2 regions of the Actinomadura fulvescens genome follow, and region 1 is predicted to be linked to the other one. Evidence: riboswitches for the same ligand, from Rfam matches in the RefSeq annotation. Region 1 holds a riboswitch; the other holds the start of a gene.
What was found. A riboswitch is a leader RNA that binds a small molecule or an ion and turns the genes downstream of it on or off. The one in region 1 is predicted to bind cobalamin.

Region 1 (4,024 bases):
CGAGGAGCTGCTCCAGCTTGGCCAGGTCGCCGTAGGTGTCGGCGCGGGCCATCGGCGGCACCAGATGGTCGACGATCGTGGCGTGCCCGCGCCGCTTGGCCTGCGTTCCCTCGCCCGGGTCGTTCACGATGAACGGGTAGACCAGCGGCAGATCGCCCAGCACACCATCAGGAGCGCACTCGCTCGACAGCCCAAGCCCCTTGCCCGGCAGCCACTCCAGCGTCCCGTGCTTGCCCAGATGCACCACGGCGTCCGCGCCGAACTCCCTGTCCAGCCACCGATAAGCAGCCAGGTAGTGATGCGAGGGCGGCAGATCCGGATCGTGGTAGATCGCGATCGGATTCTCGCCGAACCCCCGCGGCGGCTGGATCATCAGCACGACGTTCCCGAACCGCAGTGAGGCGAGCACGATCTCGTCGCCGTCCACATAGAGCTCGCCCGGCGGTTCGCCCCAGTGCCGCCGGACGCCCTCCCGCAAGCCCTCCGGCAGCGCCCGGAACCACGTCTCGTACGCCGCCAGCGACACACGCGCCGGGGCCTGCCGCAACTGGTCCTCGGTGAGCCACTCGACGTCATGCCCACCCGCCGCGATCAGCGCATGGATGAGCGAATCCCCGCTGCCCGGATCTGCCCACAACGTCGCATCGCCGCCCAGGTCATACCCGGCCTCCCCCATCTGCCGCAACACCCGTACGGCCGACGTGGGCGTGTCGAGCCCGACCGCGTTGCCGACCCGCGCGTGCTTGGTCGGATACGACGACAGGACCAGCGCGACCTTCTTCTCCGCGTTCGGCACCTGCCGCAGCCGCGCGTGCCGGACCGCGATCCCCGCCACCCGCGCGGCACGTTCGGGATCCGCCACGTACACCGGGATCCCGTCGCGCCCCTCCTCCTTGAACGAGAACGGCACCGAGATGAGGCGCCCGTCGAACTCGGGGATCGCGACCTGCATGGCCGCGTCCATCGGCGACAAAGCCGCGTCCGACTCCTCCCAGACCGCCCGGGACGACGTCAGGCACAGCCCCTGGATCACCGGAACGTCCAACGTGGCCAGCGCCCCCGCGTCCCAGGAGTCGTCGTCCCCGCCCGCGCTCGCGCCGCTCGCCACCGACCCGCCCGCCGCCAGCACGGTGGCGATCAGCGCGTCCGCCCCGCCGAGCAGCTCCAGCAGCCCCTCATCGGCCCCGCGCAACGAACCGCAGAAGACCGGCAAAGCGTTAGCCCCCCGCGCCTCGATCTGCTCGCACAGAACGTCGACGAACCCGACGTTCCCCGACAGCTCATGCGCCCGGTAGAAGACAACCCCGACCGTCGGCCTACCGGGCTCAACCCGATAGTTTCCGTGCAGCCCGTACGACGGCATCGCGACCGGCGGCGCAAAGCCCTCCCCCGTCAGCAGCACCGTGTCGGACAGGAAGCGGGCCAGCTCCCGGAGGTTGGCGACTCCGCCCTCCCTCAGATAATCCAGAGCCTCCGCCGCCACCCCCGCAGGAACGGTCGACAACGCCATCAACTCAGCGTCCGGATCGCCCTCGCCACCGAGAAAAACAACAGGCAGACCGGACGAACGCAGCCGTTCCACACCCTCCGGCCAGGTCTTGCGCCCGCCCAGCAGCCGGACGACGACGACGTCGACACCCCGCAGATCGATCTCGTCGGGGCCGACCCGTACCGGATTGGCGGTCACGAACCCCGCATCGGCTCCGGCGAGAAGCTCGGTATCGGCGGTCGACAGCAGCAGGGCACGCATCGGCAGGCCTCCTCCGGGGTCCGCGCCCCGGCTAGGGAAAGAGGTACGCGCCGGCCGGGAGTACTCTGGCTTCCGGATCACCGGTCACAGTTGCGGGACAGCCCCGGAATCACACCGGGTTCCCTCCCCACCGTCGCGCGCCCAGTCTACGCAGGCACCAGTCAGGCGGACTGGCGCCAGGGATCGCCCGAGCGGTCGAGCCACTCGGGTTCTTTGGGGCGGATCTTGCGGACATTGCCGGGCGGCAGTGCCCGGTACACATATCGGCCGTCGGCCTGGCGGATCTGCATCTGATCCGGATTGGCGTGTTTCCACCGGTTGTGCCAACCACAACACAAGGTCAACTTGTCGATGTCGGTGGGGCTGTCGCCGAGCGCCCAGCCGTCCACGTGATCGACCTCGCAGAGGAAGCCGGGAACCTCACACCCCTGCACAGCACAGCTCGGGTAAAGCGTCTCCAGCACCCGGCGCTGTCCGGGGCTGGCGAACCGTACGGCGTGGCCCAGGTAGAGCGGCACGTTGCCCGCACCCAAAATGAGGGGCGACACCCCCGCCGCGAGCGCGATGCGCCGGGCCTGCGCAGCCGGAACGGCGGTACCGTCCAGCAGCCGCGCCGGAGCGTCGCCGCCCTTGAGGGTCTCCAGGTCCACGACCACGGTGACCTTTGTGGCCTTGTGTCCGCCCGCCAGCACGGCCGAGAGCGCGGCGGCGGTGCGTTCGGACAGGTCGCGCCGGTCGTCGGTGCCCGCAGGCTTGGCCAGCGGCCCCAGCGTCCCGGCCCAGATAGCGGCGTCCTCCGGGTTGAGCCAGCCCTTGACGTAGCAACCGCCGTCCAAAGACCTGCTCGCGGTAACCCAGGAACGCTCGTAGCCGCGCACCGCGCCTTCGGGACACTCCTCCGACCCGTCGCGCTCCGCGATCACATCGTGAATCTTGGCTGCCAGCCGTGCGACCTTCCCGGCCGACAGGCCGTCATCGGCCGCCCCCAGCAGGATCTCCTCGGCCACACCACAGTCAACGTCGTTGAGGCGCCCCACAGCATCGGCGATGGTGGCCGCGTAGCCAAAAGACAGCTCGCCGACCGCCATCCGCTTGCCCACCTGAGGCAGCCGGGGCAACTGCCGCGCCATGGCGATACGTTCCTTGGCCCGGCCCTCTCGCATGCCCAGGTGGCAACGGAGCCATGCCTGCGTGGAGGGCAACCCCCAGCGCTTCATCTCCCCGACCCTGTCAACAACACCGATCATCCCTGCCATGGTGAACTCGGCCTGGTCGGTCACCGTCGCCAGAGTCTCGGTGAGCTCCATGCAAACAGCCGCCGATTCCGGTGCGGCCCGTTGCGTAAGTTCACCGGCGATCGCGGCCATCGCTTCCACCAACTCCGCAGTGGAAGCGGAATTAAGATCCGCCACGATCGAACGCATACCGTTATTATATCGCCACCCTCCGACATCTCGCAGACAAATGCGCCACACAACTGACCCCATGTGGCCATAATCATCAACGCCCACAACTCCGCCGCCTGAGCGATATCGCCATCCAACGCACGCCGCCAGCTGAGGACGGGCGAATCAGGAGCCAAGGCGGCTGATCACAGTGGACAGCTGAGCGGAGCCGAAATGACCCAATGCGCGCACACTCAGCCTCCTGAGCGTTACTGTCACGTTGGCTGAGGCCACAGCTTCCAGGTCAGTGATCAGGTTGAGGTAGAGCCACCCATCCCATCGCCACCTGAGCGATATCGCCATCCAACGCACGCTGCCAGTTGAGGACGGGTGAGTCAGAAGCCAAGGCGGCTGATCACAGTGGACAGCTGAGCGGAGCCGAAATGACCCAATGCGCACACGCCCAGCCACCTGAGCGTTACTGTCACGTTGGCTGAGGCCACAGCTTCCAGGTCAGTGATCAGGTTGAGGTAGAGCCACCCATCCCATCGCCACCTGAGCGATATCGCCATCCAACACACGCCGCCAGCTGAGCACGGGTGAATCAGGAGCCAAGGCGGCTGATCACAGTGGACAGCTGAGCGGAGCCGAAATGACCCAATGCGCGCACACTCAGCTCCCTGAGCGTTACTGTCACGTTGGCTGAGGCCACAGCTTCAGGTCAGTGATCAGGTTGAGGTAGTGCCACGCGAAAAGCTCAGCTATCGAACGAAGCCCCACCCACTCCCTCGTCGCCGCCAAGCCCTAAGCCAAAGGGCGAACTGCCCGCAGCCGGACATCAACCTCAAATCGAACCTCACCTAACCCGCCACCTTTACCAAAGTGACCC
Region 2 (4,024 bases), on a different contig from region 1:
GTCGGTGCGCCGGAGGCCCCGGCGCCCGTGGCGGTGCCCTTGGGGATCAGCTTGAGGACCGGGGCGGGATGCTCCGGCTCCTCCTGGCCGTCCTTGGTCTCCTGGTCCCACTTGACGACCTCGCCGCCGGAGTAGGTCTGCTCGGCCTTGAAGACCAGCCGGTCGGTGTCGGTGGGCAGCTGCCCCATCGACACGTCGAACTCCTGGAACTGGCCGGGCTCGATCTTGCCGCCGGACCAGGTGATGCGGGAGACGGCCTCGGTGAGCTCGGCGCCGTGGGCCTTCAGCGGGGTCTTGAGCTTGGCCTTCTCGACCTTGATCGTCCAACCGGGGACCGGCCGGACCGACACGGACGCGAGCGGGTGGTCCATGGGCAGATCGACCTGGACCTTGGTGGTGCTCGCGTCGTCGCGCTCGTTCGGCACGCGGAAGGCGACCTTGGCGTACGCGCCCTGCTCGGCCTCGCGGGGGTTGACCGTGACATGGGCGGACGCGGCGGTGGCGAGGCCGAGGACCGAGACGAGTGCGAGCCCGGTGACGGCGGCCGCCCTGCGGATGTGCGACGACATGGACATGCGGAAAGGCTCCGTTCGAGGAGAAGTACGAGGAAGGGCCGGAGCGCCGGGGAGCGGCGTCCGGTGACGTACGGCGCTCAGCTGTGCGCGAGCGCCTCGAACGGTGCGGTGGTCCGCGGCGGACGACCTCGTGCCGCAGCACCCGGCCGGTGGGGCCGATGGCGGCCCGCGCCCGCCGCACAGGGGTACGGACCCGCGGCACCGCGGGTTCGACGGAGGAGGCCAGGAGAAGGGCGAGCAGGTCGCGGACCGGCCGCCCGGTCCGCGCCGCGAGCCGCCGGGTGAGGCCCCACGCGGTCCGTTCGCCGCGCCGCAGCCACCAGGCCGAGATCACGGCGGCGACCACGTGCGCCAGCGTCATGCCCAGCCCGGAGCCGTGGGCCGGTCCGGTCGCGGCCAGATCCGCCTGGACGTGGTGATCGGCCGGCGCCGACGCGTTCGCGAACAGGCTGTGCAGCACGAACTGCCCGCCCAGCAGGCCGCCCGTGATCGTGGCCAGCGAACGTTCGTGCCCCGCCAGCGCGCCCGCCACCACCAGCACCCCGGCGAAGCCCACGACGACCGCCCACGGCGGGACCGCGGCCGGCGACATCAGGGAGTGCCCGGCCGTGGCCAGCGTCAGGCAGACGGTGGTGAAGACCACCGCCCGGCCGAGGCGGAAGAACGGACGCGGCGACATAGCGGGCCCATCGTCCCATCTCTTCCTGATGATCTCCATGCCCCTCCCATCGTGGGCCGCTTGTGGACCCGGTCGTGGACCGCTCCGGCCTGTGACACGCCCAACATGTGGGGCTGTCGGTGACGGCCATGACCAAGATGTAGGGTCTTGCCCGTGCTGGTTCGCCCCCGCCGCGGGGGTGGACTGCGGCGAGATCACGCCGAGTCCCCGTGATCTCGCGGCAGCCCACCCTGACGGCGGGGGCGTCGTAAGAGGGAACCCGGTGTAAATCCGGGACTGCCCCGCAGCGGTGAGCGGGAACGACCGCCGTCATCGAGCACTGGCCCGTTGGGACGGGCCGGGAAGCGACGGCCATTAGGCCGCACCCATCAGGGTGCGTCGCCCGCGAGTCCGAAGACCTGCCCGCACGGAGACAGACGACCGGAGCGACGCGCCAGCGGCGCGAGGATCGTCTGTCGCCCCTTCGGGGGTCTGGGGGTCGCCCCCCAGTCCTACTCGGTCCATATCGGCCTCGTGGGAGGGTCGCTGGGCAGGTTCGCGGCGGTGAGCCGTGCTCTTGTTTCGCGTGCGCCCCGACGAGGCGAGCTCGCGAGGGAAGAGAGCACGTGACACAGGAACTGATCGCACCGCCGCCGACGCGCGGCGTGGCCGCGGAGATCGAGCTCGCCTGCGCGGGGCTGCCGGGCACCGATCCGCGCCGCGTCCTGGACGCCGTCCGGGCCGGTGACGACCTGGACGCGGCCGGGGTGCGGGAGCTGGCGATCGGGGAGGCCGCCGCGCTGGTGGCCGCCGAGCCCGCCTACTCCAGGGTGGCGGCGCGGCTGCTGAGCACCTTGATCGCCGAGGAGGCCGCGGGCGGGGGTGTCCGGTCGTTCGCCGGCTCCGTGGCCGCCGGCCACTCCGAGGGCCTGCTGAACGACGCGATCGCCGCGTTCGTCGCCGCGCACGCCGGGGAGCTGAACGACCTCGTCGACGAGTCCGCCGACGACCGCTTCGAATACTTCGGGTTGCGCACGCTCTACGACCGCTATCTGCTGCGGCACCCGCGTTCGCGGCGCGTGCTGGAGCGGCCCCAGTACTTCCTGCTGCGCGTGGCCTGCGGTCTGTCCGACACGGTCGCGGAGGCCGCCGAGCTGTACGGGCTGCTCAGCACCCTGTCGTACCTGCCGAGCTCCCCGACGCTCTTCAACTCGGGCGCCCGGCGCCCCCAGCTGTCGTCCTGCTTCCTGCTCGACTCGCCGCGCGACGAGCTGGAGTCGATCTACGAGCGGTACACGCAGGTGGCGCGGCTCAGCAAGTACGCGGGCGGCATCGGCGTCTCGTGGACCAAGGTGCGATCGCGCGGCTCGCTGATCCGCGGCACCAACGGCCATTCCAACGGCATCGTGCCTTGGCTGCGCACGCTCGACTCGTCGGTCGCGGCGGTCAACCAGGGCGGGCGGCGCAAGGGCGCGGCGTGCGTCTACCTGGAGCCGTGGCACGCCGACGTCGAGGAGTTCCTCGAACTGCGCGACAACACCGGCGAGGAGGCGCGTCGCACCCACAACCTCAACCTCGCCAACTGGATCCCCGACGAGTTCATGCGCCGGGTCGAGACGGACGCGGACTGGTCGCTGTTCGACCCCAAGGAGGTGCCCGAGCTCGCCGACCTGTGGGGTGTCGAGTTCGACACCGCCTACCGGGCCGCCGAGGCAGCGGGACGGTTCGTACGGCAGGTCCCCGCCCGGCACCTGTACGGCAGGATGATGAGGACCCTCGCCCAGACCGGGAACGGCTGGATGACGTTCAAGGACGCCGCCAACCGCGCCTGCAACCAGACCGCCGAGCCCGGCAACGTCGTCCACCTCTCCAACCTCTGCACCGAGATCATCGAGGTGACCAGCGACGGGGAGACCGCCGTGTGCAACCTCGGCTCGGTCAACCTGGCCGAGCACGCCGGGCCGGACGGCATCGACTGGGAACGGCTCCGCGCGACGGTCCGTACCGCCGTGCGCTTTCTCGACCGGACGATCGACCGCGGCTTCTACCCGACGGACGAGGCGGCGGGCGCCAACCGCAAGTGGCGTCCGGTCGGGCTCGGCGTGATGGGCCTCGCGGACGTCTTCTTCAAGCTGCGGCTGCCGTTCGACTCGGCCGAGGCGCGGGAGTTGTCCACGGCGATCGCCGAGGAGATCGCGCTCGCCGCGTACGGCGCGTCCGCCGACCTCGCGGCCGAGCACGGGCCGCTCCCCGCGTACGACCGGACGCGCACGGCCCGCGGTCAGCTGCACGTCGACCACTTCCCGGAGGCCACGCCGCGCCGTACGGCCGAGTGGGAGGCGCTGCGCGCCCGCGTCGCCGAGACCGGGCTGCGCAACTCGCTGCTGATCGCGATCGCGCCGACCGCCACGATCGCCTCCATCGCGGGCTGCTACGAGTGCGTCGAGCCGCAGGTCTCCAACCTCTTCAAGCGCGAGACGCTGTCCGGCGAGTTCCTGCAGATCAACGACTATCTGGTCGCGGACCTCAAGGCGCTCGGACTGTGGACGCCCGCGACGCGGGACGCCATCAAGCGGGCCAACGGCTCCGTCCAGGGCATCACCGGCCTGCCCGCGTCCCACCGCGAGCTCTACCGCACCGCGTGGGAACTGCCGCAGAAGGCGCTGATCGACCTCGCCGCGGCCCGTACCCCCTACATCGACCAGAGCCAGTCGCTGAACCTCTTCATGGAGACGCCGACCATCGGGAAGCTCTCCTCGATGTACGCCTACGCGTGGCGCGCGGGCCTGAA

Region 2: linked by a shared signal. The riboswitch ahead of ABD333_RS24420 (ribonucleoside-diphosphate reductase subunit alpha) and the one ahead of cobN (cobaltochelatase subunit CobN) in region 1 are both predicted to bind cobalamin.

What each region holds. Positions count from the first base shown of each region.
Region 1 covers NZ_BAAATD010000004.1:482,540-486,563, reverse strand. Annotated here, with positions in the region: gene cobN (cobaltochelatase subunit CobN) at 1-1,750, opposite strand, end outside; cobalamin riboswitch at 1,790-1,911, opposite strand; gene ABD333_RS17900 (HNH endonuclease signature motif containing protein) at 1,912-3,174, opposite strand.
Region 2 covers NZ_BAAATD010000006.1:457,647-461,670, reverse strand. Annotated here, with positions in the region: gene ABD333_RS24425 (YcnI family copper-binding membrane protein) at 1-575, opposite strand, end outside; cobalamin riboswitch at 1,486-1,655, shown strand; gene ABD333_RS24420 (ribonucleoside-diphosphate reductase subunit alpha) at 1,860-4,024, shown strand, end outside.